DNA from 2 places in the Vibrio sp. 2130-1 genome. Region 1 is predicted to be linked to the other one. Evidence: predicted binding sites of a transcription regulator. Region 1 holds the regulator's gene; the other holds the start of a gene.

Evidence for each region. The regulator CRP, encoded in region 1, controls carbon source genes, mostly activating them, when cyclic AMP is high. The targets are predictions, from matches to a motif close to TGTGANNNNNNTCACA.
Region 2: a site for CRP is predicted at 5,853-5,868, ahead of cytR (DNA-binding transcriptional regulator CytR). Genes of this name have one in related genera too.

The regions. Positions count from the first base shown of each region.
Region 1 covers NZ_JAWOUT010000023.1:29,755-45,260, forward strand. The annotation lists gene astD (succinylglutamate-semialdehyde dehydrogenase) at 1-190, shown strand, start outside; gene R7Q09_RS22310 (DUF1338 domain-containing protein) at 439-1,230, shown strand; gene crp (cAMP-activated global transcriptional regulator CRP) at 1,367-1,999, opposite strand; gene R7Q09_RS22320 (phosphoribulokinase) at 2,240-3,109, opposite strand; gene R7Q09_RS22325 (YheU family protein) at 3,235-3,447, opposite strand; gene R7Q09_RS22330 (hydrolase) at 3,481-4,488, opposite strand; gene R7Q09_RS22335 (TIGR02444 family protein) at 4,576-5,064, opposite strand; gene R7Q09_RS22340 (ABC transporter ATP-binding protein) at 5,061-6,980, opposite strand; gene kefG (glutathione-regulated potassium-efflux system ancillary protein KefG) at 7,190-7,783, shown strand; gene kefB (glutathione-regulated potassium-efflux system protein KefB) at 7,767-9,563, shown strand; gene R7Q09_RS22355 (YheV family putative zinc ribbon protein) at 9,597-9,797, shown strand; gene slyD (peptidylprolyl isomerase) at 9,890-10,441, shown strand; gene R7Q09_RS22365 (isoaspartyl peptidase/L-asparaginase family protein) at 10,573-11,514, shown strand; gene R7Q09_RS22370 (SlyX family protein) at 11,598-11,825, opposite strand; gene R7Q09_RS22375 (WD40 repeat domain-containing protein) at 11,822-12,808, opposite strand; gene fkpA (FKBP-type peptidyl-prolyl cis-trans isomerase) at 12,937-13,719, shown strand; gene R7Q09_RS22385 (transcriptional regulator) at 13,863-14,585, shown strand; gene tusD (sulfurtransferase complex subunit TusD) at 14,582-14,977, shown strand; gene tusC (sulfurtransferase complex subunit TusC) at 14,974-15,330, shown strand; gene tusB (sulfurtransferase complex subunit TusB) at 15,338-15,506, shown strand, end outside.
Region 2 covers NZ_JAWOUT010000006.1:223,393-238,898, forward strand. The annotation lists gene R7Q09_RS11320 (1,4-dihydroxy-2-naphthoate polyprenyltransferase) at 1-662, opposite strand, end outside; gene hslU (HslU--HslV peptidase ATPase subunit) at 1,776-3,107, opposite strand; gene hslV (ATP-dependent protease subunit HslV) at 3,131-3,682, opposite strand; gene ftsN (cell division protein FtsN) at 3,798-4,346, opposite strand; gene cytR (DNA-binding transcriptional regulator CytR) at 4,571-5,599, opposite strand; gene priA (primosomal protein N') at 5,903-8,107, opposite strand; gene rpmE (50S ribosomal protein L31) at 8,404-8,625, shown strand; gene rpsJ (30S ribosomal protein S10) at 9,082-9,393, shown strand; gene rplC (50S ribosomal protein L3) at 9,408-10,037, shown strand; gene rplD (50S ribosomal protein L4) at 10,055-10,657, shown strand; gene rplW (50S ribosomal protein L23) at 10,654-10,956, shown strand; gene rplB (50S ribosomal protein L2) at 10,972-11,796, shown strand; gene rpsS (30S ribosomal protein S19) at 11,818-12,096, shown strand; gene rplV (50S ribosomal protein L22) at 12,107-12,439, shown strand; gene rpsC (30S ribosomal protein S3) at 12,458-13,156, shown strand; gene rplP (50S ribosomal protein L16) at 13,168-13,578, shown strand; gene rpmC (50S ribosomal protein L29) at 13,578-13,769, shown strand; gene rpsQ (30S ribosomal protein S17) at 13,769-14,023, shown strand; gene rplN (50S ribosomal protein L14) at 14,186-14,557, shown strand; gene rplX (50S ribosomal protein L24) at 14,571-14,888, shown strand; gene rplE (50S ribosomal protein L5) at 14,912-15,451, shown strand; gene rpsN (30S ribosomal protein S14) at 15,469-15,506, shown strand, end outside.

The DNA.
Region 1 (15,506 bases):
AGGTATCGTGAACCGTAACCGCCAGCTCACTGGTGCAAGCGGTGATGCGCCATTTGGTGGTCCGGGGGCGTCGGGTAACTTGCGCCCAAGCGCTTACTACGCAGCAGATTACTGTGCGTACCCAATGGCATCAATGGAAGGTCAAGAGACTGTCTTGCCTGCAACATTGAGTCCAGGTGTAGCGCTATAAGTTTTAATAATAGAGTCGCAACTATGCATTGCGGCTCACCTTGCCGGCGCATCATTTAGGTATGGGTTGTAGTGATCGTTGGCAGAACACGAAAAGTGAGCAAAGACTCGGAAAAGCGTGTTGACTGACTGGCATTTACCGTCACAGGTTGATGGTTGCTCGTTCATTGTTCTGGACAACTTTTGTTGTGAACGAGCAGCCAACTTCCGCTTACCTTTAAACTCTACATCTCGTAACAAGGAGTCGTTATGACGCCCGATGTGTTATTTGAATCGCTATGGCAAGATTACATTCAACGTCTTTGCCCTTCGGCTGCTAAAGTGCATCAGCTGCTTCAAGAAGATGAGCCTCTGATTAATGATCATATAGCTTTACGTACCTTCAATATCGCGCCTCTTGGTATTGAAACTCTAGCTAAGCCATTTGTAGCTATTGGTTACAAGGCGTGTGGTGATTACGTTTTCGAAAGCAAAAAGCTGGTTGCTAAGCACTATGAGCACCCAGATCCGAAGCAACCTAAAGTATTTATTAGTGAGCTAAAAGTTGAAGAGTGCTCGTCTGAGCTACAAGAGATTGTGAAAAATTTGGTGGCACAAGTCGATGCTGACAAGCTGAACGATAGCGCATTCTTACATGGTGGACGCTTGTGGGATTTAAGCTTTGCTGATTACCAAACGTTGGCTAAAGAAAGTGAGTACGCATCTTGGCTTGCGGCGCATGGTTACGGAGCAAACCACTTCACGGTGAGCGTTAACCAGCTCAATGAATATGAAGAAGTGAAGCAGGTAAACGATCATCTGCGTACCGCTGGGTTTACCATTAATGAAAATGGTGGTGAAGTGAAGGGCACTCCTGAGGTGTTGCTAGAGCAGTCATCGACCATGGCAGATAAAGTAGCGGTTCGTTTTAGCGAAGGCACTGAAATTATCCCTGGCGGGTTTTATGAATTTGCTAAGCGCTATCCGATGGAAAATGGTGATTTGTACCCAGGTTTCGTGGCCGCTTCAGCTGACAAAATCTTTGAAAGTACGAATGGCTAAGTTTTAGGGTTAACCTGTTAAGCTTACTCATTAGTGTTCGCTGCACCCTATCTCATTTGGTCATGAGCAAATAAAAAGCCACCAATGTTGCCATTGGTGGCTTTTATAATTTTGTTCGTGTCACTCTAGTTTGAGATTAACGAGTACCGTAAACCACGATGGTTTTACCGTGAGCAGAGATTAGGTTCTGCTCTTCTAGCATCTTCAAAATACGACCTACTGTCTCACGAGAACAGCCAACAATTTGACCGATTTCTTGACGAGTGATCTTGATTTGCATGCCGTCTGGGTGAGTCATTGCGTCTGGTTGTTTTGCAAGGTTCAGAAGCGTCTGAGCGATACGACCAGTTACGTCTAGGAACGCCAGGTCACCCACTTTTTGGCTAGTTACTTGAAGACGACGAGCCATCTGCGCAGAAAGACGCATTAGGATGTCTGGGTTTACTTGGATAAGCTGACGGAACTTCTTGAAAGAAATTTCAGCAACTTCACAAGGAGATTTAGCACGAACCCAAGCTGTGCGCTCTTGGTCTTCCTCGAATAGACCAAGTTCACCAATAAAGTCTCCTTGGTTTAGGTAAGAAAGGATCATCTCCTTACCTTCTTCGTCTTTGATAAGAACCGCAACAGAACCTTTAACGATGTAGTACAAAGTTTCTGCCTTTTCGCCCGCGTGAATTAGCGTGCTCTTTGAAGGGTACTTATGAATATGACAGTGTGAAAGAAACCACTCTAATGTTGGGTCGGTTTGAGGTTTACCTAGAACCATAATATCTCACTTCCTCTGCAGGGTACGCTTGCGCTATCCATATTTTAGCTAAGCCTGAATTAGGCCTACTAGAATAAGAGCACTTTTTATATGCTGCAAGCTCTCTTGTGTTTCGGTAAGAAATAGTATCCTTTTTCGAAAACGATTTCTTGATTTTAATCGTGCCATGATTGAGATTTTGTAAGCAAAACTGTGCACATGATCACGGTATGAAAAGTAAACATCTTCGCAGGCAGGTTTTTAGCCAATTTTCCCTGTTTCGATGAGCTGTTGTAGGATAGGCCGAACTATGAGCTCCATTGCAAAGCTCATCTTACCGCCGGGTACGACAATCGTGTTGTGGCGTGACATGAATGAGCCATCAATCATGGCCAGCAGATATGGGAAGTCGACATTCTTGATACCGCGTAGGCGAATCACCACAAAACTCTCATCCAAACTAGGGATGCCTTTTGCATTAAGTGGGTTGGAAGTATCAACGGTCGGTACGCGCTGGAAGTTGATGTGAGTACGAGAAAACTGAGGAGTGATATAGTTGAGGTAATCGTCCATGGATCGCACGATTGAGTCCATTACCGCTTCACGCGAATGGCCGCGATCGCGAGTGTCGCGTACGAATTTTTGTATCCACTCTAAGTTCACAATCGGCACCATGCCAATTAAGAAATCCACATGTTGAGCAACATTAACATCACCATCCACCACGCCACCATGTAACCCTTCATAAAACAGCACGTCGCTGTTTTCGGGTAAGTCTTGCCACGGCGTAAACGTGCCTGGCATTTGATTGTAGGGAACCGCTTCGTCAAACGTGTGCAGATAACGGCGCACGCTGCCAGTGCCATCATGCCCGAACTTACGGAAAAACTCTTCTAGTCCCGGGAAGTCATTAGCTTGTGGGCCAAAGTAGCTAATGTGTCGACCTTGCTCGCGGGCTTTGCGAATTTCGATGTCCATTTCTGGGCGAGTAAAGCGATGGAAGCTATCGCCTTCAACCCATGCGGGTTTAACGTTCATCATATTGAACATTTTACGGAAGGCTTCAGATGTAGTGGTCGTGCCGGCACCGGACGAACCAGTAACCGCAATAATTGGGTGTTTAGCTGACATGACAAACCTTGTCGAAAATTACTTACCTGTAATGTGCAGTAGAGTTACTACTGCACGGTCGATATCCCACTATAGCACGTAACAATACCTTGTCATCGAGTGGGATACGGTAAAATGTGAAGGGTCTAAAATTTTGTTTTATGCTGAATATCGACGGTTTCGTGTAGCTCAGAGAACACGATAACCGCTTCACCTTTTTCCAATTGAGCTTTAACTTGATCAATTTTGTCATGCAAAGAAACCTCGACGGTTCCGTAATCCGTTCCTTCGCGTAAGACGAATTCACGAATTAAGTTTTCCAATGTTTCCGGCGCAATGTCTTGCCATGGAATGATCATAAATACCTCTAACTTTTATGATGAGCGGCTAGTTTACTGCGTTCGTTGCTTGGATACAGCAGAAAGGTAATCTGCGGCGATACTTTCGTAATACGCGGGCAGCGCTTCCTCCAACCAAAACTTAGGTTTTAACGCCGTTCCTGTCAGGAAGCCAACATGGCCACCGTGCTCAAAGAGACGGTAATCAATGTTATCTGGCAGAACAAACTTCGGTATCACATCATCGGTCATGAACGGATCGTCTTTGGCATGGATGATCAGTGTGGGTAGCGTGATTTGCTGTAGTTTACTTAAGCCAGAGCATTGGTCGTAATAATCTTGTGCGTCTTTAAAGCCATGCAATGGTGCGGTAATCAAATCATCGAATTCATACAGCCGTGTGACACGTTTGATTGAGTTGTAGGACAGCGCCAGCTCGCCATGCAGTAGATGATGCTTTTGTAACGCGTTACGTTTCAGTGAAGAAAGCAGATAACGGCGATACACTTTTGAAAAGCCTTGTTCTATACGGTTCGCACACGCCGCTAGGTCTAAAGGCGCTGAGATAATAGTCGCTGCATTCAAAATAGGGTGGTCTTTATATTGGGCTAAATAATTCGCCAACATGTTACCGCCAAGAGAAATACCAACCGCAACCTTGGGGTTATCAGGAAAGCGTTGTTCAAGGTGCTCTAGGAAGTAACGAGCATCCGTCACTTCTCCCGAGTGATAAGCTCGTGCTTTTTTGTTTGGTTTACCGCTGCAGCCACGAAAATGCATCATCACCGACAGCCATCCAGATTGAGCAAATGCATTCATTAGCCCATTGGCATAAGGGCTATAGAAGCACCCCTCTAATCCATGAAATAAAACAAAAATCGGCTTTTTTTGTGCAGGCTCTTGGGTTGGGTCCTCGCTCCACGCGAGATCGAGAAAGTCGCCATCGGATGTATCGAGGGTTTGCCAAATCGGCGTAAACAACGCTTTTTTGCGAATAAAACGCGGCAAAAGCGTTTGGAGATGCGGGTTTTTGATCCCGGCGGCTGCGAAAAATTGTGTCATACCTAACTGCTCTTATGCGGTCCTTCGGTGTCCGTTGAAGAACTTATTAATATAATCCTTTATAAAGATTATAGGTATTCTACAGATTTATGGGCGTTTTGGTGGTTGAATGTTTGGCACCGGCATAGCAAAGGCTTGCTGCAAATGCTCCCCACCGAGTTGACGACAGTATCTCAACGTCAATGGGTCACCATCATTTTTGAGTAGTGCAAGTGAGTTAATGCAGTCCACCAAATCCGCTTGTTGCTGCTTTTCTAGTTGCAGCTCAAACTGCAAGGTCTCACGATACAAAGCGTCATTGACTTGAGACTTAAGGTGGCGACGAAGGTCGCGAAAGGAGTGAAGTAAAGTTTCGCTCCTACCTAGACAGTCTTGCACCAAGGGCCAGTCTTTTTCTTGGAAAATGAGTTGCTGCTCATCGAGCCATCTGAGCAGCAGGAGTAGGTTCACGTTACCGTGGTAGTTGTTCTGTAATGATAAACACGCCTCTTTCACTTCTCGCACACCATAAAATTGCAGACTAAACTGCCAAAGGTGTTCTAGGGTGAGTGTGTATTCAGCGTGTTGATTACTCATTGATTAAACTCTAGCTCCATCTGCTCCAACGTTTCTTGAGCAGACATCCATTCCATTTCAATTTCTTCGAGCTCAGCTTTACTGGAAGCTTGAAGTGCCAGCACTTGGTTAAGTTTAGCTTTATTTTCGGCCGCATACAGTGAGTTGTCCGCCAATTGTTCTTCAGCTTCGGCCAGTGCAGCACCTAACTTATCCATTTTATTTTCTAGTTGTGTCAGCGTTTTGCGAATTGGCGCTGTCTGTTTTCGAAACTCTGCATCGCGACGTTTTTGCTCTTTCTTCGCAGCTGCGCTGTTGGCCGTATCTTTGCTTGGCTGCGCAGCCTGCGCTTCTTTGCGTTCCGCTCTTTGTTGTTCGGTTAACCATTTATAATAGTCATTTAAATCACCGTCGAACGGAGCAACTTGTCGATCATGCACTAAATACAAGTCATCGGTCGTAGCGCGCAGTAAATAGCGGTCGTGCGAAACAATCACCATCGCACCTTCGAATGTTTGCAGTGCCATCGTAAGTGCTTGGCGCATGTCCAAGTCTAAGTGGTTGGTCGGTTCATCAAGTAGCAATAGGTTTGGCTTTTGCCACACAATTAAAGCCAATACCAAACGGGCTTTTTCGCCACCAGAAAACGGCGCAACTTTTTCTAGTGCTTTGTCACCTTGGAAGCCAAAGCTACCTAGGTAATCACGTAGCTGCTGTTCGGTTTGATCGGGTGCGATTTGCATCATGTGTTGCAGCGGCGTTTCTTCAGGGTGAAGCGTTTCTAACTGGTGCTGAGCGAAGTAACCAATTTTCACGCCTTGTGAGTAAGTTAGGTCACCACCTTGCGCGTTAAGTTCACCAGAGAGCAGCTTGATTAATGTCGATTTACCCGCACCATTACGGCCGAGTAGACCAATACGACTGCCAGGAACCAAGTTCAAGCGGATCTTCTCTAAGATGAGGTTGTCACCGTAACCTGCAGATACTTCATCCATCATCATGATTGGGTTTGGCAGCGCAGCTGGCTCACGGAATTGGAAGCTAAATGGGTTATCGAATTGAGCTGGTAACACTTTCTCCATGCGCTCCAAAGCTTTAATACGGCTTTGAGCCTGGCGTGCTTTAGAGGCTTTGTAACGGAAGCGGTCGATGTAGCTTTGCATGTGAGACATCTGCTTCTGTTGCTTTTCAAACATCGCTTGTTGTAACACCATCTTTTGTGCGCGTTGGTTTTCGAATGACGAGTAGTTACCCGTGTATTCGTTCAGCTGCTGATTCTCGATGTGAATGATGCGACCAACGATCGGATCCAAGAAGTCACGGTCGTGCGAGATCAGAATCAGCGTGCCAGGGTAGTTTTGTAGCCAACGCTCTAACCACATTACCGCGTCCAAATCCAAGTGGTTGGTTGGTTCGTCGAGTAGCAGTAGATCAGAACGACATAATAGCGCTTGAGCCAAGTTAAGGCGCATACGCCAACCACCCGAGAACTGAGTCAGGTTCCAACTCATTTGCTCTTGACTAAAGCCTAGACCATCAAGCAGTTCGGCAGCGCGAGCGCGAATGCTGTAACCACCAATGGTTTCAATTTTACCGTGTATCTCGGCAACTAGGGTTCCGTTGTCTTGTGTTTCTGCTTCAGCTAACTGCTTTTCGAGAGCGCGGTACTCGCGATCACCATCAATGACGTATTCCAGTGCAGTGCGCTCTAGCGCAGGCGTTTCCTGTGCGACCCAGGCCAACTCCCAGTGTTGAGGTTGGCTAAATGAGCCAGCATCAATTGACAGTTCATCTTTCAGTAGGGCAAACAGCGTTGATTTACCGCAGCCGTTTTTGCCCACAAGACCGACTTTATCGCCAGGGTGAATAGTCGCAGAAGCTTGGTCTAAAAGAGGTTTACCGCCACGCAGTAACTGAATATCAGAGAAGGTAATCATAAAGTTTTCATTCACTTTGCGCAGTGCGCGTTGCTTGGTTACATAGCGAAGTGGTTTCAATCGTTTTTAAAGCCACTTGGGTATATATCTAGCGGTGAATAGTAGGGGTATTGGCCGGAAAAGTCGATTGATTCGCTTTAATTGCATTATGCTGTACAAAAAAGTATAACAATTTGATAACGGATAAAAATAACCACAAGGACGACCATTTGGCTGTTGCACCGTCTATTCTCCCAAAAGTTCTGGTCATTTATGCTCATCCAGAGCCACATAACTCGATTGCCAATCAAGTGATGATAAAAAAAGCTCAGTCGCTTGATCACGTCACTGTGCACGATCTTTACGGTGTTTACCCCGATTTCTTTATTGATGTGAATTACGAACATGAGTTGTTGCTCGCTCACGATGTGATTGTATTTCACCACCCACTTTATATGTATTCATGTCCAGCCCTATTAAAAGAGTGGCTAGACCGAGTGTTAGGTAAAGGCTTTGCGTTTGGCGGAGGTGCGGCGCTAGAAGGAAAATACTGGCGCAGTGTCATTACAACAGGTGGTAAAGAAGAAGCCTTCAGCGCGAAGGGGTACAACAAATACCCACTTGAGCAAATCTTGCAACCGTTTGAACTGACGGCAGCCCTATGTCAAATGCACTGGATTGAACCACTGGTGTTGTATTGGTCAAGAAATGTTTCAGATATTGAACGCTACGAACATGCCGAGTTGTACCGTGGATGGCTGAGTAACCCACTTGAAAACTGGCAAGCGGCAGAGCGAGGAGGTCAGTATGGCGATCACCAGTGAGTTTCTTCAAAGCAGTGTGGTCTTTCTTTCGGCTGCGGTTATTGCGGTGCCGATTGCTCAGCGCCTTGGGCTTGGCTCGGTTTTAGGTTATTTACTCGCTGGTGTGTTGATTGGCCCATGGGGGCTTGGCTTAATTAGCGACGTTGATGCCATTTTGCATTTTGCCGAGCTTGGGGTTGTGTTGTTACTGTTTTTGATAGGGCTGGAATTAAACCCTAAAAAATTGTGGCAGATGCGAGGGCCGATTTTAGGTTTAGGCGGTGCGCAGGTTGTGGTCACGACCGCCGTGATTGGTAGTGTCGTCAGTATGTTTGGCGTAAGCATGCAAGTGAGTTTGGTGATCGGGATGGGGTTGGCGCTGTCCTCGACGGCGATTGCGCTTAAAGTCATTGAAGAGCAAGGGCTTAATGGTACCGAAACGGGGCAATCTGGTTTTGCGGTGCTGCTCTTTCAAGATATTGCAGTGATCCCGATGCTGGCGATGTTGCCCTTGCTAGCAGGCGGGCATAGTGGTGGAAGTTGGTTGGATGTCTTCACTATTTTAGGCAGTGTGGTAGCACTGTTGATTGGTGGTCACTTTTTACTACGTCCGCTATTTCGTTTTGTCGTGATGAGCGGCGTTCGTGAGCTCTTTACCGTTGCTGCACTTTTAGTCGTGCTTGGCATTTCGGTCGTGATGCAAAAGCTCGGCCTTTCGATGGCATTGGGGACTTTTTTAGCAGGCGTTTTGCTGGCAGAGAGTGAGTATCGCCATGAGCTGGAAATCGCTATCGAGCCATTTAAAGGTCTGTTGTTGGGGTTATTCTTTATTGCGGTGGGCATGGCGGTAAACTTGGGGTTATTGGCATTACACCCTTTAGAGATTCTCGGTGCGGTGGTGGCTTTGGTCGTGGTTAAGGGTTTGGTTTTGTATGCATTGGCGAGAGCTGCCCGTGTCGGAGCCAAAGCGAGAAGCCGTATGGCTGCAATTTTGAGCCAAGGCGGTGAGTTTGCCTTTGTCATATTTACCGCGGCGAGCCAAGAGGGCATTTTGTCCAAAGAGCAAGTGGCGTTTCTGTTGGTGGTGGTCAGTCTATCCATGGTGACGACTCCTCTTTTGCTGATGGGACAAAAGAAGTGGTTTGCTCATACCCTGAATCAAGAAGAAGAGGGCATGACCACGAAAGTCGTGGATCGCCGACCACGCGTTATCATTGCAGGCTTTGGACGTTTCGGTCAGATCGTCGGACGTTTAATGTATGCCAATAAAATCAAAGTGACAGTATTAGAAAGTGATGCCAGCCAAATCCACCTATTACGTAAGTATGGTTACAAAGTGTTTTATGGCGATGCTACACAAATTGACCTATTGAGGGCTGCTGGCGCTGATAAAGCGGAAGCATTGATTATTTGTACTGATTCACCTGATGAGGTGATGGCCATCGTGGACATTTGTCGCGTGCACTTCCCGAAACTTAAGTTGTTAGCCCGAGCAAGAAGCCGTGTCGAGGCTTACCAGTTAATGAGTCATGGTGTAGAGAATTACTCTCGTGAAACATTTTTAGGGGCGCTAGATCTCGGTCGCCAAGCGCTCGTAGAACTGGGTATGCATCCTTATCAAGCAAAGCGGGCAGAAGCACATTTTCGCAAGTTAGATAATGCTATGCTTAAGGACTTATTGCCTCAACACAATGAAGATAAGAAATTAGCTCAAAGAGCGAAAGAGGCCCGCAAAGAGCTAGAAGAAATATTTGGTCGTGAAATGGAGAGCGACCATCAGTCACCTAATCATTGGAAGTAGTACTTGAGCCAAGACTCAAGCTAAGGAAATAGCGTGAAAATCAAGAAACGTTTTATTGCCGGCGCTAGCTGCCCAAATTGCAGCCAGCAAGATACCCTGCGCTGGTGGATTGAAAATAACATCGAATTAGTTGAGTGTGTCGAGTGTGAGTTTACAGAGCAGCGTAAACCACAATCTGTAGAGAAAAATAAACACTCAGATCAGGAAATGATCGGAATTTTTAAGCCGGAGTAATTGAACTTCGATAATTGATCCCCATAATACACCCAGATATCTCAGTACTTAACCCCATTCAGGTTAAGTCAATTAATCTCCCTGGAGTTAGTATGAAAATTGAAAAGAACGTTGTTGCAAGCCTTGCATACAAAGTAATGATGGAAGACGGTGTCGTTGTTGATCAATCAACAGCAGAAGCACCTCTAGATTACCTTCACGGTCACAACAACCTAATCACAGGTCTTGAAAAAGAACTTGAAGGTAAAGTGGCTGGCGACAAGTTCTCAGTAACGGTAGCTCCTGAAGAAGCTTACGGTGAGCACAACGATGCGCTAGTACAGCGCGTTCCTGCGGACGTGTTCCAAGGCGTTGAGCAAATCGAAGTGGGCATGCGCTTCCTAGCTGACACTGACCAAGGTCCAATCCCTGTTGAAGTAACAGAAGTTGACGGCAACGAAGTGGTTGTTGACGGTAACCATATGTTAGCTGGTCAAACACTAACTTTCGAAGTAGAAGTTATGTCTACACGTGAAGCAACAGCAGAAGAGATCGAACACGGTCACATCCACCAAGGTGGTGGCTGTTGTGGTGGTCACGATCATGACCACGATCACGAAGAAGAAGGCGGCTGCTGTGGCGGCGGTAGCTGTGGTTCTCACTAATCATAAGCGCCTTCACTAGATAATCTTATCTAGCAAAGCTTTGAAAAGCGCAAGTTGAGTTTTCAACTTGCGCTTTTTGTTTATCTAAGGTGTAGTGCCAACCATACAAGGAATAACAGTTGGACAAAGTGATGACGAAACCTTTCTCGATTGCCATTCATGGTGGTGCGGGCACCATCTTGCGTGAACAGATGAGCGATGAGCTGCAACAATCCATCTTGGCGGATTTAGAAGCTGCGGTAAAAGCGGGACATCAAATTCTAGACACGGGCGGTGAAGCCTTAGATGCCGTCGTAGCGGCAGTGAAAGTATTGGAAGACTCTCCTAACTTTAATGCGGGTAAAGGCTCAGTGCTGACCAACAACGAAATGGTTGAAATGGACGCTTCTGTGATGGATGGGCGAAACCTTGCAGCAGGCGCGGTCGCTGGGGTTCGTCATATCAGAAACCCAATTGAGCTCGCTCGTGACGTGATGCGAAACAGCAATCATGTGCTGTTGGTGGGTGAGGGCGCAGAGAAGTTTGCTTTTGAGCAAGGCCATGAGTATACCGAGCAAGATTACTTCTTTACTGATCGCCGTTATGAGCAGTTGCTGTCTATGCGTGAGAAAGGACTGTTTGCTTTGTCGGAATCTCGTTACCCAGATGACCGTAAGCACGGTACGGTTGGTGCGGTAGCGTTAGATCAACAAGGCAACTTAGCCGCTGCCACCAGTACGGGTGGCGTGACGAATAAGAAATACAACCGAGTCGGAGATTCGGCTCTTATTGGTTGTGGTACGGTGGCCGAAAATGGCGTCGTGGCAGTTTCCACTACGGGTGTCGGCGAGTTCTTTATTCGTAAACGTGTTGCGGAAGACGTTGCAGCACGTATGCGTTACTTACAAGAAGATATTCATACGGCTTGTGAACACATTATCCAAGGTGATCTCAAACAGATGGGCGGAGAGGGCGGTTTGATTGCCATTGATGCTAAAGGTGAGATGCACTTTGCGATGAACAGTTCTGGCATGTACCGAGCAGGCATTAATACGCAAGGCGAGCTGAGCGTTAAAATCTACGCCGACGAATAGCTTCCTCTTGAGTACCTTCTTAAGTAATTAATACAACAAAGCCCAGAACATGTTCTGGGCTTTATGCTATTTGAGCCTGCATTTTAATAATGCGGTGGTGGGGTTTCTTCTGACGGATCGGCTAAATTCGACGAGTCCATATTTTTTACTTTACCTACCACATATTTCATCTGATCGAGCATCTTGGTAATTTGCAGTTGTTGCTGCGATAAAGCTCCGTTCAGATCTTCAATAGTCTGTTCTTGGAACGCAAGCTGACATTCTAAGTCATTAATGCGTGCTTCCAATTGCTGAATGATTTTTTCTGTCATGATCCGTTCTCTAACTGCCAAGCTTGGGCAATACCTGCTGAAGTAGCAGTAATTACGCGTTGTTTTGAATCAAAGGCTGCATCATACACGACCGCACGGGGAGGGCGAGTGTCTTTTTTGGGCTCCACTTCAAATCCACTCATTCGTTTTCCGGTTTGAGTATCCCATATCGACACACGGCCAGAAGGGCTTCCTGTGACTAGTTGAGTCCCGTCGTCAGAAAATCGTGCGGTAGAGAAAATTAATTGGCGTGACCAACTGCTCAACTGTGTGACTTCTTGTCCAGTTTTTAAATTCCAAACAATCGCTTGGTTTCCGCCATCAGATGTCATTGCTAATTTTCCATCTCTTTGCAGGGCCACGCGAACAATTCGTTGTTCATGTTCGAAGGTTCGTAGTACTTGTCCGGTTTCGGTATCCCACAGATACGCTTTATAGTCATTACCTCCGGTTAGGGCGAAGCGCCCATTAGGAGAAATGGCCACGGAATTGACTTTTTCACGATGCGCAAGGAACTCCATGCGACGCCCGGTGACTAAGTTGACATAAATTGCTTTACCGTTGGATAACCCAAGCAGAACTTGTTCACCATTACTGGTGATATCAACGTCGCGAATGAGCGCATCAGAAATAGACCAAAGGCCTTCGGATTGCGTCCAGCCTAGGTCCCAAACTGCGAAGTTCATTTGGCTTGCTGTAATTGCGTAGCGACCATTGTCAGATATGCGGATATGGGAAACCACATTGGCATCGGCATCGAGTTCACCCAGGTTGGCTAGTTGTTCATTTTGCTCTAGGTCCCACAACATCAAATGACGTTGTTGAGAATAGAGCAGAGCAAACCGTCCATCTCTGCTAAGTGCGAAGCTCGTCGCACCTTGAGGTTCTATCGGCCAACGCTGCACTTCACGCTCGGCGAAAAAGCAACCATTTAACGTGGTGATGACAATTAAATATAGGAATAAATGAAAAATTCTTTGCATCACATCTAATAATCCGGTTTGTGTCTTAAGACATATAGCTAGTATATTGGTATAACGATTGTCTTCACTAGTCTCATAGAAGATTTGTGCACAACAACCAATGGCAGAGCCATTATTGGGAGAATTTAATGAAATCAGTTTTAAAAGTGTCGCTACTTGCTGCAACAGTTATGCTAGCGGTAGGTTGTCAGAAAGAAGAAACTAAAACAGAAACCGCACCTCAAGCAGAACAAGTTCAAGCAGAAACCGGTAAAGCGGTTCACTTTAAAACCGACGACGACAAAGCGGCATACGCAATCGGTGTTTCATTTGCTAACTACCTAAGCACAAGCATCGACAAGCCAAGCGAAATCGGCATTAATCTTAACAAAGATTTGGTACTAAAAGGTATCGAAGACGTCTTCAAAGGCAATGCTGAATTGAATGAAGAAGAAACACGTGCAGCACTAGAATCTCTAGACAAGCGCGTTGCAGAAAAGATGCAAGCACAAGCGGCTGAGAAAGCAGCTGAAGCGAAAAAAGCTGGCGATGATTTCCGAGCTGAGTTTGAGAAGCAAGAAGGCGTAGTGAAGACAGATACAGGTCTTCTATACCAAGTAATGACACCAGCTGAAGGTGAGAAGCCAAAAGACACTGATACGGTTCAAGTACACTACAAAGGTACTCTGATCGACGGTACTCAGTTCGACAGCTCATACGATCGTGGTGAACCTGCAACGTTCCCACTTAACCGTGTAATCCCAGGTTGGACAGAGGGTGTTCAGCTAATGCCTGTGGGTTCTAAATTCAAATTCGTTATCCCGCCAGAGCTAGCATACGGTGACCAAGACACACCAAGCATTCCTGCTAACTCAACGCTAGTATTTGAAGTTGAGCTGCTAAAAGTTGAGAACGACAACGCAGAGCAATAACAATAAGCTGCGATAAGTTATTGAAAAAGGTCCGTTTAACGGGCCTTTTTTGTTCTAGGTCACTAGTTGGTGAGTTTGCTAGGTTGCTTTTCAAATTTTCTGATAAACTTACACCAATTTGTTGATTTTTCGCTCGAAGGCTTATGACAACTACAGAAACAATAAACGCGGAGATGTTGCTCGAAATGGAATCCGTTAACGTGATGCCGTTTACCGAGCACGACAAAATCATTTTAAGATCTTATGAGGCGGTCGTGGATGGTATCGCCAGCCTGATAGGTCCATTTTGTGAAATCGTTCTTCACTCTCTAGAAGACTTAAATACCTCTGCAATTAAAATCGCTAACGGTGAAAACACGGGGCGCCAAGTCGGCTCACCAATCACCGATTTAGCGCTTAAGATGCTAAAAGACATCGAAGGCTCGGAGCGCAACTTCTCACGTTCGTACTTTACCCGTGCAAAAGGTGGCGTGTTGATGAAGTCGATTACTGTCGCCATTCGTAATGGCGAAAATCGCGTGATTGGTTTGTTGTGTATCAACGTCAACTTGGATGCGCCTTTCTCGCAAGTCCTTCAGTCTTTCATGCCGACGCAAGAAGCGAAAGAAGCGGCTTCCTCGGTCAACTTTGCTAGTGATGTAGAAGAGCTGGTGGACCAAACTGTTGAACGCACCATCGAAGAGATCAATGCGGATAAGTCCGTGTCTAACAACACCAAAAATCGCCAGATCGTGATGGAGTTGTACGACAAAGGTATCTTCGATATTAAAGATGCCATCAACCGTGTTGCGGATCGCCTTAATATTTCAAAACACACCGTTTACTTGTACATTCGTCAACGTAAAACCGAGGATGATGAAAGGTGAGTAAACTGACTTACACGTTAGTGGTGAATGGTCCCGTTTATGGCAGCCAGTCAGCGCGCAGTGCTTATCAGTTCGCCAAAGCGTTGATAGAGCAAGGCCATCAGCTAGTGAGCGTCTTCTTTTATCAAGATGGTGTGACTAATGGTACTGCTTTGAGTGTGCCAGCCAACGATGAATTTGATCTCAATAAGGCGTGGCAGTCTTTGGCTAAAGAGCATGGTGTTCGCCTAGAAACTTGTGTCGCGGCCGCTTTGCGTCGCGGGATTGTAAGTGAAGAAGAAGCGAATCAACATGGTTTGGTTCAGAACAATCTAGCCGATGGTTTTGAACAAGCAGGCTTAGGTAGCCTAGCTGAAGCGATGTTAACCCAAGACAGAGTGGTACAGTTTTGAGTCAGTTAACTTATCTATTTCGTAGTGCGCCACATGGCAGTGCAGCTGGTCGTGAAGGTGTGGATGCACTGTTAGCCGCGTCGGCTTACTGTGAAGATATCAGCGTCATTTTCATGGGTGACGGGGTATACCAGCTTCTACTCGGACAAGACCCCAACAATATTTTGAGTAAAGATTACGCGCCGATGTTAAAGCTTTTCGATTTATACGACATCGAACAAGTCTTTGTGTGTTCAGAGTCGTTAACCCAGCGAGGTTTGGCGCAAGCGGATTTAGTCATTGAAGCCCAAGCGTTAAGCTCAGAACAGCTCAAAGATAAGTTACAACACGCTGGCAAGCTACTGTCTTTTTGAGGAAGTTATGTTACACATCATAAAAACAGTCTCTGCTCTAGAAGACGCCATGCCCTTATGCAGTGAACAGGATGACATCTTACTTATAGAAGATGCAGTGTACGCTGCTAACTCGCAACATAAAGCATTTTCCCATCTAAAAAACCGCAGCGTATTTGTGTTAGAGAGCGATGCGC
Region 2 (15,506 bases), on a different contig from region 1:
GCTTTACGTTGACCTAAGCGTACCGCCACCGTGCGTTTACCACACTCTCGGTCGTTCTCTATATCACGCATATTGTTGATATTGAGGACTGCAACGGCGAGTAAACCGCAGCCTAAAGCAGGTAAGAATAGCGTGGTGTCTACGTGACCAGTATGCAAGAAGTAGGTACCGGATACGCCGAGTAAACCAAAAAACAAGAATACTGATATATCGCCAAGCCCCACGTAACCGTATGGTTTGCTACCCATGGTATAAGCAATGGCGGCGAGAATGGCCAAAATTCCCAGCCCGATAAAAGTAACAATGCTTTCCAGTGAACTTAGTGAATAGAAAACTAACACCAAGCCTGAGATTGCGGTCAGAACGATGTTAAAGATAATCGCTTGTTTCATCTGTTTAGCACTTACCGCGCCAGACTGCATCGCTCGTAATGGGCCGAGGCGTTTGTCATTATCTGTACCTTGAACGGCATCGCCATAGTCGTTTGCCAGGTTGGACAGAATTTGCAGCAATGTCGCGGTTACGAAAGCCATGATGGCAATCGTCAGTGAGAAATGACCCGCCGAGTAGGCGAGCACGCTACCTGTTAAGATAGAGACCAATGCCAGAGGTAATGTTTTTGGACGAGCGGCTTCAAGCCAGATCTGTAGAGATTGTTTCATGGAAATTTCGTGCTAGTAACCAATGTGCCCAGTATAAGCACAAAGAGGCAGATACGCTATTGACCTAAAACAACTCAACTAGAAGTCAAAGGGTTATTCAGAATCTATCATCCGGTTGTGCAGTGGTGAAGGTGAGTGGGAAAGAAAGGCGTTTGCTGTTAGCAGATTCTTAGTCTCGCTTGAGCTCGCTAGAATGACGAGATCTTTTTTGATTTAGGTATTGTCAAAGTCACCGTCATTCTGAACAACGAGTGTGATTCAGAATCGATCATCCGATTGTGCGGTGGTTAAGGTGAGTGGGGAAGAATAGGCGTCTGCTGTTGCCAGATTCTTAGTCTTGCTTAAGCTCGCTAGAATGCGAGATCTTTTGATTTAGGTGTTGTCAAAGTCACCGTCATTCTGAACAACGAGTGTGATTCAGAATCGATCATCCGATTGTGCGGTGGTGAAGGGGAGTGGGAAAGAATAGGCGTCTGCTGTTACCAGATTCTTAGTCTCGCTTGAGCTCGCTAGAATGACCAGGTCTTTTGATTTAGATGTTGTCTAAGTCACCGTCATTCTGAACAGCGAGGAACGAGGTGATTCAGAATCTATCGTCCCGGTTGTGCGGTGGTGAAGGTGAGTTGGAAAGAATAGGCGTCTGCTGTTACCAGATTCTTAGTCTTGCTTAAGCTCGCTAGAATGCGAGATCTTTTGATTTAGGTGTTGTCACAGTAACCGTCATTCTGAACAGCGAGGAACGAGGTGATTCAGAATCTATCGTCCCGGTTGTGCGGTGGTGAAGGTGAGTGTGAAAGAATAGGCGTCTGCTGTTACTAGATTCTTAGTCTCGCTTGAGCTCGCTAGAATGACGAGATCTTTTTGATTTAGGTGTTGTCACAGTAACCGTCATTCTGAACAGCGAGGAACGAGGTGATTCAGAATCTATCGTCCCAATAGTGCCGTGGTTAAGGTGAGTTGGAAAGAATAGGCGTCTGCTGTTAGCAGATTCTTAGTCTCACTTGAGCTCGCTAGAATGACGAGAACTTTTGATTTAGGTGTTGTCACAGTGGCCGTCATTCTATACAAAAAGCCCAGAAACAAGGTTCTGGGCTTTGGTAAAATAGATTGCGATTAAAGAATAAAGCGGCTTAGATCTTCATTTTCAATCGTGTCGCCTAGGCGCGCTTTCACGTAAGCGGAATCAATAACGAATTTAGCGCCAGATTGCTCCGCTGCATCGTAAGAGATTTCATCCATCAAGCGTTCCATTACGGTGTGTAAGCGACGAGCACCGATGTTTTCTGTGCTTTCGTTGACCGTCCATGCCGCTTCCGCGATTTGCGTGATGCCGTCTTCTGTGAATTCGATGTCCACATCTTCCGTTTTCATCAACGCAACGTACTGCTCTGTTAGAGAGGCTTTTGGTTCTGTCAGAATGCGTTTGAAGTCGTTGCTGCTTAGTGCTTCTAGCTCAACACGAATTGGTAGACGACCTTGCAATTCTGGGATCAAGTCAGATGGTTTTGCCACTTGGAATGCACCAGATGCAACAAACAGAATGTGGTCTGTTTTTACCATGCCGTGCTTGGTTGATACCGTGCTGCCTTCAATCAATGGAAGTAGGTCGCGCTGAACACCTTCGCGTGAAACGTCTGGGCCTGAGCTCTCGCCGCGTTTACAGATCTTGTCGATCTCATCGATAAATACGATGCCGTTGTTTTCAACGTTGAAAATCGCTGCTTCTTTTAGCTCTTCTTGGTTTACCAGTTTCGCCGCTTCTTCTTCCGCTAACGCTTTCATTGCGTCTTTGATTTTCAGCTTACGTTTTTTCTTAGTGTCGCCTGCCAGGTTTTGGAACATGCCTTGCAGCTGGTTAGTCATCTCTTCCATACCAGGAGGCGCCATGATCTCTACGCCCATCTGCGGTGCGGCTACGTCGATTTCAATTTCTTTATCGTCTAGTTGGCCTTCACGCAGTTTCTTACGGAAGATCTGGCGAGTGTGAGAAGACTCTTCCGTTTGCTCTGCTTGACCCCAACTATCACGTGCTGGTGGCAGTAGCGCATCAAGAATGCGTTCTTCTGCTTGCTCTTCTGCGCGGAATTTCACTTTCTCCATTGCTTGTTGATGCGTCATTTTCACAGCGACATCGGTTAGGTCACGGATGATGGTTTCAACTTCTTTACCAACGTAACCCACTTCGGTGAATTTTGTCGCTTCAACTTTGATGAAAGGGGCATTTGCCAGTTTTGCGAGGCGTCGTGCGATTTCAGTCTTACCAACACCAGTAGGGCCAATCATCAAGATGTTTTTTGGCGTCACTTCGGCACGCAAGCTTTCTTCAAGCTGCATGCGGCGCCAGCGGTTACGAAGTGCAATCGCAACCGAACGTTTGGCTTTTTCTTGACCGATAATGTGGCGGTTCAATTCATGAACGATTTCGCGAGGCGTCATTTCAGACATATTCTTTCCTTACTTCGTTACGATTACGCGGTTGGTTTTTCAGGCTCTACTGTTGAGTCTAGCTCTTCTACCGTGTGGTGATGGTTAGTGAAGACACAAATGTCACCCGCGATATTGAGAGCTTTTTCCGCGATCTCACGAGCATCTAGATCTGTGTTTTCTAGTAGGGCGGTTGCGGCAGCTTGTGCGTAAGCACCACCAGAGCCAATCGCAATCAGGTCGTGTTCTGGCTGTACGACATCACCATTACCGGTAATGATTAACGATGCGGTTTCGTCGGCAACGGCAAGTAAGGCTTCGAGCTTGCGCAAAGCACGATCGCTACGCCAGTCTTTGGCTAGCTCAACTGCCGCTTTGGTTAGGTGACCTTGGTGCATTTGCAGTTTGCTTTCGAAGCGCTCAAAAAGGGTGAAGGCATCCGCAGTACCGCCGGCAAAGCCCGCTAGTACTTGGTTGTTGTATAGGCGGCGAACTTTGCGCGCATTACCTTTCATTACGGTATTGCCTAGAGATACTTGGCCATCACCCGCGATGACGACTTTATTATTTCGACGTACAGATACAATGGTAGTCACAGTCGACCTCTTGATTATTTCTCTTTGGATTTAATTCAGTATATGGGGGAGGAGAAATGGGGATTCAAGGGGGCAAAAAGAAAGGCCCTAGGATCTTAGCTCCTAGGGCCTGAGTTTAAAGATTTTCTTTCCAAATCGCACACGGCTCGATTTTCGCGCGTTGCAGTTTATGGCGGTCACGTTCTGCATCACGTTTGAACTTATACGGACCTAGCACCACGCGATACCATGAACTGCCTTCTTTCTTACGAATCTTGCTCGACATCCCTTGGAACGCGATTGCAAGCTTGCGCTCTTCCGCTTGTGCCTGAGTTTTGTACGCGCCACACTGCATGATGTAAGGAATTTTAGAAACTTCAATTTCTTTAGCCACAACTTCAACTTCACGTTTCGGTAGTGACTCAACATATTCCCATTTTTCTTCTGGTGGTGGCGGCAAGTCTTTTTTCGGCTTTGGTTTGCTGACAGTGGTTGTTGGCTGCTTCACGACTGGTTGTTTAGGTTCTGGGTCGCTACTCAAAAGGTAAAGACCATAGCCAAAACCGCCCACGAGCAAGATAGCGAGCAGGCCACTGCGCCAAGGTTTTTTTCTTCTCGGCGGCTGTTTTTTTGTCGACTTTTTTGGGGCGCCTCGCCCCCGTCTTACATAATCTCTATTTGCCACGGTTATTTCTGGTCATCAAGGATTCTTGCAAATATGTTAATCCAGAACGAGTTGAGAAAACACCCTATTGATAGAATCTTGATAGCTAAAGCGCGACAACGTCCGAGTGTAGGAGTGTGTTTCCGTTCTCGCTTATGTTTATTCGGGGATATACAAAAAGCAGGAGGGGTAAATAAAAAGCGGCGCCTTGGCACCGCTTTGGGGATGAATACCTAATCTTTAGGTTAAGGGCGCTGTGGTGGCGCTGCACTTCCACGAATGACGAGATTAGTTTCAAGCAGACGCGAGCCTGAATGCACGTCGTGGCCTTTTAACATCTCGAGCATCATTAGCATCGCTTGTCGACCAATCTCATAGCGAGGTTGAGAGATGGTGGTCAACGGTGGATCGCAGTACTGAGCGAAGTTAATGTCATCAAAGCCCACAACAGAGAGATCTTGCGGTACTCGTAAGCCAAGCTTTTTCGCTTCTTGAATTGCGCCGATGGCCATTGTGTCACAGTGACAGAAAATAGCCGTTGGTGGTTCTGGCAATTCGAGCAGTTTACGAACGGCTTTTGCTCCGCCATCAAAAGAGAACTCAGTAATGACACTATATTGTGGATCTTTATTGATGCCGGCACGGCGCAGGGCTTGTTGGTAGCCTTGCTGGCGGAACTGACACAATATTGCTGTATCTGGTCCAGAGATTTGAGCAATGCGTTTATGACCTAATTGAGTCAAGTAATTCACCGCTTCAAATGCTGAGGTCAGGTTATCAATATGTACTGTCGGAAGCTCGAGCTCTGGCGCAAATTCACACGCCATTACCATCGGAGGTAAGTTCTTTTGCTCTGGCTTACTGACATCGAATGGTAGATCTGTACCAAGCAGTAGCATTCCATCTGCCTGCTTAGTAAATACGAGGTTTACGAAAGAGCTTTCGCGTTTCTTCTGTTGTCCGCTATCGCCCAGCAGGACTAGATAGCCATGTTCCATGGCTGCATCTTCAATACCGCGAATAATTTCAGAAAAATAAGGATCACAGATGTCGGGAACGATAGTAACAATGGTTTTTGATTCGTTTCTACGTAAGTTACGCGCTAATGAGTTTGGAGAATAACCCGCTTCAAGTACGGCATCTTCTACTCTCTTTCGTGTAGAAGAAGAGACTTTCTCTGGATTCATTAAGGCTCGAGATACCGTAGCCGTAGACACTCCCGCAAGCTGGGCAACATCCTTCATTGTCGCCATAGTTTTTAACCTCTCATTTATTTTTTGCCAAGATGACGTTATTCCGGTTTGAAATCAGAGTAATCAAACCGAGTTAGAGCTGTGTTTGCTCTTCGCTCAGTTCGTGTTAACGAGTGGGAAAATGGATTCTTCACCGCGATATCAATTTGTGGGAATAGTCATTGTTTTAATCTAAGCCTGTGCAAACAAGTCACTTTAGACTTTTCTAATTTGGATAGTCTATTCATTTCTAAAGTGAAAGTTACGGTCTGTTTAACAAAAACTGTAATCTTGGTGTGATTCTGGTCACATTAAATGGTAATTCATTACATAGTTAAACGTTTGCTAGCTGAGATCTTGTGGTTCTATGTCTAAATTCCAGCGTACTTTCTTAGCATTTGGCAACAACTCAATAGCAGGTTTGGCACTGGTTAATAACTTTTGCATCAATGAACGATGCTGAGTTTGCAGTAATAGTTGCCAACGGTATTTACCAGCCCGCTTGGCCAAAGGTGAAGGAGTAGGGCCTAACACCATGCAGGAATCATCGAACAGAGGGTGTGACTCTAACGTAAAGCGAACCTGACGCAGGAAGTCTTCAACTACCTCACTTTGGTTCGCCTCTGCTTTAAACAGAGTCAAGAAACTATAAGGCGGAAGCTGAGCCAATTTGCGTTCTTCCAGAGCAGTCATAGCAAAGTGGCGATAGTTTTTTTGAAGCAGGGCCTGCAGCAAGCTGTGCTCAGGATGGTGGGTTTGTAGGATAACCTCGCCAGGTTTACTTGCGCGGCCGGCACGACCTGCGACTTGAATAAACAACTGCGCTAGTCGCTCGGAAGCGCGGAAGTCACTACTATAGAGAGAGCCATCAACATCCAAAAGAGCAACGAGCGTTACATTTGGAAAATGGTGCCCCTTAGCCAGCATTTGGGTGCCAATCAGAATTTGATGTTCACCTTTACGAATCGATTCAAGGGCATCTTCCAAACTACCTTTGCGACGTGTGCTGTCTCTGTCGATGCGAATGGCGTTGTATTCTGGAAATAACTGAGCCAATTGTTGTTCGAGTTGTTCCGTTCCTACGCCGACGGTAACCAATTGGGTTGAACCACACCCCTGACATTGATGAATCACCGGTTGTTGTGAGCCGCAGTGATGGCAGCGTATTTCGTTGCTGTAATGGTGGAACGTATAGTACGCATCACAGCGTTTACATTCTGCAATCCAACCGCATTCATGGCACATCAAAGCGGGCGAAAAGCCTCGACGGTTAAGAAACAACATTACTTGATTGCCCGCTTTTAAATGCTTGCGCATCTCGGCAATCAGTTGGGCAGATAAGCCACTTTCTAAATACTGACCTTTTACATCTAACACTTTATTAGTGGTTGGCACGGCAGAGCCAGCTCGTTGGGTTAGTGTTAAATGGTGATATTTGCCTGACAAGGCATTGTGCAATGTCTCCAGTGCAGGTGTGGCTGAGCCCAGAACAATCGGAACTTGTTCTTTATGAGCGCGCATGACAGCAACATCGCGTGCATGATAACGCAAGCTATCTTGCTGTTTGTAAGAGGTGTCATGTTCCTCGTCCACAATGATAATCCCGAGATCAGCAAAAGGCGCGAGTAGGGCAGAGCGTGTGCCGATAATGATTCCGGCCGCTTTGTCGCGTGCAGAAAGCCACGCATTCAGACGCTCCGTCTCGTTTAACCCGGAGTGGATGACGTCAACTGGCACATTAAAACGGCGTTTAAAGCGGTTGATGGTTTGGGGCGTTAAGCCAATCTCTGGTACTAAAACCAAGGCTTGTTTCCCTTGCTCTAAAACTGGCTTGATAAGGTTGAGGTACACTTCTGTCTTACCTGAGCCCGTGACGCCTTCTAATAAATAGGAGGCAAAACCTGTTTGGCTATTTACACTCGCAATAGCCAGCGCTTGTTCGTGGTTGAGCTTTGGCTTTTCGACGTCGCATTCAACGTGCTGTCCCCACTGGGTGATTACAGGCTTCTTCTCGATACGTTCAATCCAGCCTTTCTCTTCTAAAGACTTTAGTACTGTTGAGGCTATCTCTTGGTCGACAAATTCCTGGTGAGGCAAAGCGCCGTTAACCAACATTTGCAAGACCTTTTGTTGTTTGACCGCTCGACGATCAAGCCCTTGCATCAGCTTGTCTTTACCGGATTCGGTAATTTGCCACTCTTGTAGCGTCGCAAAATCTGCAGGCTTTCCTTTACGTAGAGCTGCTGGCATCGCATTGTGTAGCGTATCTCCAAGTGGGTATTGGTAGAACTGGCTGCACCAAGTCAGCAACGAATAAAGCTTTTCAGACCATATCGGCTGAGAATCAAGAACTGCTTTGATTGGCTTGAGTTGATCTTTGGGAAAGTCCGAGTGATTAACCATCGCGGTGACGATGCCAACTAACGTTTGGCGTCCAAAAGGTACGGAAACGCGTCCACCAATGACCGGAAACAGGTGCCCCGGAATGGCGTAATCAAATTGTTTGTCGAGCGGAACGGGTAATGCCACTCTAGCAATGGTTGGACGCATAAATTCTTAGCTATTAAAAAAGAGGGAAAGGAAATGAGAGTCTATTAAAATCGGTATGGAAATTCGAGTAAAGCAATGCGATTCAGCGTGAATCGTGCCTCTATGATTAGTCTGGCTAAAAAAGTGGCGAAAAAGTTGCCAAATGTGTTGATCCGAGCAATGTGATTCTTTACTATATCGCGCCTTGAGATATGGCTTCGGCAATTAGTTGATGCGGTATCCCATTTTATTATTAATTGCGTGTGGTGTGCGGCTTAGATTCGTATAGCGACACGGCCTACTATTGAGGTTATCCCATGAAAGCTGGTATCCACCCAGAATACAAAGCAGTAAAAGCGACTTGTTCTTGCGGCAACTCTTTTGAGTTCAACTCTACTCTAGGTAAAGAGTCTATCCACCTAGACGTATGTGACAAGTGTCACCCATTCTACACTGGTAAGCAACGTATCGTTGATACAGGCGGCCGTGTTGATCGCTTCAACAAGCGTTTCGGTGCACTATCAAGCGGTAAGAAATAATAGCAGCCGCTATTACGATTACAGTTTAGAAAAGGACGCTTCGGCGTCCTTTTTGTTTTAATGGCTACCAAGCGAAGAGGAATGTATGGGGTTTGGAATATTCCCGATTATTTTTCACTCAGCGCTTGCAACCTAAAGTGTGATCTGTATAATGCAGCGCACTGGTTAAGCCAGTTGTGAACCAATGAGCAGTGAGGAGCGAGCAAATCTAAGGATTTGTGAGGTAATGTATACTCAGCTTATGTTCGCGGTTAATACAATTAGCTATCTTTTCTTCGGAAAAACTATCCTCAAAGGTGACTTTGGCATATAGGGATAGTTAATCGAAAATTAACTGACAATGCGTCCTAATCTTGGATGCTACGGTTTCACATAAATCAATCGGCATTCTCTCGTCTTGACGAGTTTGAGTGGCGATATTGTTTGTGTAATTTATTAAATTTGGAGCTCTGTCTCATGCAGAACCAACGTATCCGTATCCGCCTAAAAGCTTTCGATTACAAACTAATCGATGCTTCTACAGCGGAAATCGTTGAAACAGCTAAGCGCACTGGCGCACAGGTTCGTGGTCCAATCCCACTGCCAACTCGTAAAGAGCGTTTCACAGTTCTTATCTCTCCACACGTTAACAAGAAAGCACGTGACCAGTACGAAATCCGTACTCACAAGCGTCTAATCGACATCGTTGAGCCAACAGACAAGACTGTTGATGCTCTAATGCGTCTAGACCTTGCTGCGGGCGTTGACGTTCAAATTAGCCTAGGTTAAGGGAGATTAGAAGTATGATTGGTCTAATCGGTCGTAAAGTGGGCATGACCCGCGTATTTACTGAAGAAGGCGTTTCTATCCCAGTAACAGTTGTTGAGGTTGAAGCTAACCGTGTTTCTCAAGTGAAAACTCTTGAAACTGACGGCTACGCAGCAATCCAGGTTACAGCTGGTTCTAAGAAAGCTAACCGTGTAAACAAAGCTGAAGCAGGTCACTTTGCTAAAGCTGGCGTTGAAGCTGGTCGCGGTCTTTGGGAATTCCGTTTAGAAAACGGCGAAGAGTTCGAAGTTGGTTCAGAACTAACTGTTGAACTATTCAACGAAACTAAGAAAGTAGACGTTACTGGTACATCTAAGGGTAAAGGTTTCCAAGGCGCTGTTAAGCGTTGGAACTTCCGTACTCAAGATATGACTCACGGTAACTCATTGTCTCACCGTGCTCCTGGTTCTATCGGTCAATGTCAGACTCCAGGTCGCGTATTTAAAGGCAAGAAAATGGCAGGTCACATGGGTGCTGAGCGTGTAACGACTCAAAACCTAGAGATCGTACGTGTTGACGCTGAGCGCAACCTGCTTCTTATTAAAGGTGCAGTCCCAGGCGCAACTGGCGGCAACGTGATCGTTAAACCAGCTGTTAAAGCATAACGTCTCAGGAGTAAGTAATGGAACTAATGGTTAAAGGTGCCGATGCACTAACTGTTTCCGAAACTACTTTCGGACGTGAGTTTAACGAAGCTCTTGTACACCAAGTAGTTGTTGCGTACGCAGCAGGTGCTCGTCAAGGTACTCGTGCTCAAAAAACACGTTCAGAAGTTTCTGGCGGTGGCGCTAAGCCATGGCGTCAAAAAGGTACTGGCCGTGCGCGTGCTGGTACAATCCGTAGCCCAATCTGGCGTACAGGTGGTGTTACTTTTGCTGCGAAACCACAAGATCACAGCCAAAAAGTAAACAAAAAAATGTACCGTGGTGCTATGAAGAGCATTCTTTCTGAGCTTGTTCGTCAAGAGCGTCTAATCGTTGTTGATAACTTCTCAGTTGAAGCACCAAAGACTAAAGAGCTAGTTGCTAAGCTTAAAGAGCTTGAGCTAACTGACGCTCTAATCGTGACTAGCGAAGTAGATGAGAATCTATTCCTAGCTGCTCGTAACCTATACAAAGTTGACGCACGTGATGTTGCTGGTATCGATCCAGTATCTCTAATCGCGTTTGACAAAGTTGTAATGACTGCAGAAGCAGTTAAGCAAGTAGAGGAAATGCTAGCATGATCACTGAAGAGCGTATCCTAAAAGTTCTACGTGCACCGCACATCTCTGAAAAAGCAACTATGGCAGCTGAGAAAGCGAACACTATCGTTTTCAAAGTAGCTAAAGATGCGACTAAAAAAGAGATCAAAGCAGCTGTAGAAAAGCTATTTGAAGTTGAAGTTAAGTCTGTAAATACTCTTATCACTAAGGGTAAGACCAAACGTCAAGGTCTACGCCAAGGTCGCCGCAGCGACGTTAAGAAAGCGTACGTTACTTTGAAAGAAGGTCAAGATCTTGACTTCGTTGGCGGCGCGGAATAACAGGAGTAGTTAAAAATGGCTATTGTTAAATGTAAGCCGACTTCCCCTGGTCGTCGTCACGTTGTTAAAGTTGTTAACGCTGACCTACACAAGGGCAAGCCATACGCACCTCTTCTAGAGAAAAACTCTAAGAACGGTGGTCGTAACAACAAGGGTCGTATCACAGTACGTCACATCGGCGGTGGTCACAAGCACCACTACCGTGTAGTTGACTTCAAACGTACTAAAGATGGTATTCCAGCGACAGTTGAGCGTCTTGAATACGATCCAAACCGTAGCGCAAACATTGCTCTAGTTCTTTACAAAGACGGTGAGCGTCGCTACATCCTAGCACCTAAAGGTGTTGTAGCTGGTGATGTTATTCAGTCTGGTGTTGATGCACCAATCAAAGCTGGTAACACTCTACCAATGCGTAATATCCCAGTAGGTTCAACAGTACATAACGTTGAACTTAAGCCTGGTAAAGGTGGTCAGCTAGCTCGTTCGGCTGGTGCTTACGCTCAAATCGTTGCTCGCGACGGTGCGTACGTAACTATCCGTCTACGTTCTGGCGAGATGCGCAAAGTTCTTTCTGAAGGCCGTGCAACAATCGGTGAAGTTGGTAACTCTGAGCACATGCTACGTGAACTTGGTAAAGCAGGTGCATCACGTCATCGCGGTATCCGTCCAACGGTTCGTGGTGTTGTAATGAACCCGATTGACCACCCACATGGTGGTGGTGAAGGCCGTACTTCTGGTGGTCGTCACCCAGTATCTCCTTGGGGTATGCCTACTAAAGGCTTCAAGACTCGTAAGAACAAACGCACTGACAAGTACATCGTACGTCGTCGTAACAAGTAATCTATATAAAGAGGAATCGCCATGCCACGTTCTCTCAAGAAAGGTCCTTTTATTGACCTACACTTGCTGAAGAAGGTAGAGAAAGCGGTGGAAAGCGGAGACAAAAAGCCTATTAAGACTTGGTCCCGTCGTTCAATGATCATCCCTACGATGATCGGTTTGACCATCGCTGTCCATAATGGTCGTCAGCACGTACCAGTATTTGTAACTGATGAAATGATCGGTCACAAACTGGGTGAATTCGCACCAACACGCACTTACCGCGGTCACGCTGCGGATAAGAAAGCTAAGAAGCGCTAAGGAGTAGATAATGGAAGCAATTGCTAAACATAACTTTGCTCGCATTTCGCCTCAGAAAGCTCGCTTAGTTGCGGATCTAATCCGTGGTAAATCTGTTGACCAAGCTCTAGAAATCCTAACGTTCAGCAACAAAAAAGCTGCTGCACTAGTTAAGAAAGTTCTAGAGTCTGCTATCGCTAACGCGGAGCACAACGAAGGTGCAGATATTGACGATCTGAATGTCGCAAAAATCTTTGTAGATGAAGGCCCAACCATGAAGCGTATTATGCCTCGTGCTAAAGGTCGTGCGGATCGTATCTTGAAGCGTTCAAGCCACATCACTGTTGTTGTAGCAGATCGCTAGAGACTAGGAGAGTAAGCAATGGGTCAAAAAGTACATCCAAATGGTATTCGTCTAGGCATCGTTAAGCCTTGGAATGCTACATGGTTTGCTAACACCAAAGATTTCGCTGACAACCTAGACGGCGACTTCAAGGTACGTCAGTTCCTTACAAGTGAACTGAAAAAAGCGTCTCTATCACGTATCGTTATCGAGCGTCCTGCTAAGAGCATCCGTGTGACTATTCACACTGCTCGTCCAGGCGTTGTTATCGGTAAGAAAGGTGAAGACGTTGAGAAGCTACGCGCAGCTGTAGCTAAAATTGCAGGTGTACCAGCGCAAATTAACATCGCTGAAGTACGTAAGCCTGAACTAGATGCGCAACTTGTTGGTGACAGCATCGCGTCTCAGCTAGAGCGTCGTGTTATGTTCCGTCGTGCTATGAAGCGCGCAGTACAAAACGCAATGCGCCTAGGCGCTAAAGGTATCAAAGTGGAAGTAAGCGGTCGTCTAGGCGGCGCTGAAATCGCACGTTCAGAGTGGTACCGTGAAGGCCGTGTGCCTCTACACACTCTACGTGCTGACATTGATTACGCAACTTCTTCGGCTCACACTCAATACGGTGTGATCGGCATTAAAACTTGGATCTTCAAAGGTGAAATCCTAGGTGGTATGCCAGCAGCTAACGCTGTAGAGCCTAAAGGCGACAAGCCTAAGAAGCAGCGTAAAGGCCGTAAGTAAGGAGTCGACAGATGCTACAACCTAAACGTACTAAGTTCCGTAAGGTTCAGACTGGTCGTAACCGTGGTCTAGCTAAAGGTACTGATGTAAGCTTCGGCGAATTCGGTCTTAAAGCTGTTGGCCGTGGTCGTCTAACTGCTCGTCAAATCGAAGCGGCACGTCGTGCAATGACACGTCACGTTAAGCGTCAAGGTAAAATCTGGATCCGTGTGTTCCCAGACAAACCAATCACAGAAAAACCACTTGAAGTTCGTCAAGGTAAGGGTAAAGGTAACGTTGAGTACTGGGTAGCCCAAATCCAACCTGGTAAGGTTATGTACGAAATGGGTGGTGTACCTGAAGAATTGGCACGTGAAGCGTTCCGTCTTGCGGCACGTAAACTGCCTTTCAAAACTACATTTGTAACTAAGCAGGTGATGTGATGAAAGCACAAGATCTACGCGAGAAAAGCGTTGAAGAGCTTAACGCTGAGCTAATGAATTTGCTACGCGAACAGTTCAACTTGCGCATGCAAGCTGCGACTGGTCAACTACAGCAAACTCATACTCTGAAAGCTGTACGCCGTGATATCGCACGTGTGAAAACTGTTTTGACTGAGAAGGCAGGCGCATAATGAGCGAAGTAAAACGTACTCAACAAGGTCGTGTTGTTAGCGACAAGATGGACAAGTCTATCACTGTTGCTATCGAACGTTTCGTAAAACACCCAATCTACGGTAAATACGTAAAACGTACGACTAAAGTACACGCACATGACGAGAACAACGAGTGTGGCCTAGGCGACACAGTTGAAATCGCAGAGTGTCGTCCACTGTCTAAGACTAAGTCTTGGACTTTGGTAAAAGTTCTAGAAAAGGCGAAGATTTAATCTCGTTAATTCTATGAAACTAAAGCGGCTCCAAAATATTTTTGGAGCCGTTTATTTTTTGACTACCCAATCACAAAAAAGGGTGGTACAATTCGCGTCCCTTTTAAAGAGGCAGCCCGACCCGTGATGGGTCTAGTTATTAATATTTAGCGGAGCACTAACATGATCCAAATGCAAAGTATGCTGGACGCAGCTGATAACTCAGGCGCACGCAGCGTAATGTGTATTAAGGTTCTGGGTGGCTCTCACCGCCGTTATGCACATATCGGTGACGTCATCAAAGTTACTGTGAAGGAAGCAATCCCTCGCGGTAAAGTTAAAAAAGGTGATGTTCTGAAGGCGGTGGTAGTGCGCACCCGTAAAGGCGTACGTCGTCCTGACGGTTCTGTCATTCGCTTCGACCGAAATGCTTGCGTATTGCTAAACGACAATACTGAGCAACCAATCGGTACACGTATCTTTGGTCCTGTGACACGCGAACTTCGTGGCGATAAGTTCATGAAGATCGTTTCACTGGCTCCAGAAGTTCTGTAAGGAGCACGTAGAAATGGCAGCTAAAATCCGTCGTAATGACGAAGTAATCGTTCTTGCTGGTAAAGACAAAGGCAAGAAAGGTAAAGTAACTAAGGTTCTAGCAACTGGTAAAGTTATCGTTGAAGGTATCAACCTAGTTAAGAAACATCAGAAACCTGTTCCAGCTATGGGTATCCAAGGCGGTATCGTAGAGCAAGAAGCAGCTATCGACGTTTCTAACGTGGCTATCTTTAACGCAGCTACTGGTAAAGCTGACCGTATCGGTTTCCGTTTTGAAGACGGCAAAAAAGTTCGTTTCTTCAAGTCTAACGGCGAAACCGTTTCTAACTAATAGAAGTAATTTGGAGTTCTACTATGGCGAAACTGCATGATTACTACAAGTCGTCTGTAGTCGCTGAACTGACCAAACAGTTCGGTTACACAAGCGTCATGCAAGTCCCTAGAATCGAGAAAATCACCCTAAACATGGGTGTTGGTGAAGCAATCAACGATAAGAAACTGCTAGAAAATGCAGCGTCTGATATGGCAACGATCTCTGGTCAAAAGCCACTTATCACAAAAGCGCGCAAATCTGTTGCAGGTTTCAAAATCCGTGAAGGCTACCCTATCGGTTGTAAAGTAACCTTGCGTGGCGAACGTATGTGGGATTTTCTTGAGCGTTTAATTAACATCGCTCTTCCACGTGTACGTGACTTCCGTGGTGTTAGCGCTAAGTCTTTTGACGGTCGCGGTAACTACAGCATGGGCGTTCGCGAGCAAATCATCTTCCCGGAAATCGACTTTGATAAAGTTGATCGAGTACGCGGTCTAGACATCACTATTACGACGTCTGCTGGTACTGATGAGGAAGGCCGTGCTCTGCTGGCTGCCTTTAACTTCCCATTCCGTAAGTAAGGTGAAGGGTTACTGTTATGGCTAAAAATTCAATGAAAGCACGTGAAGCAAAACG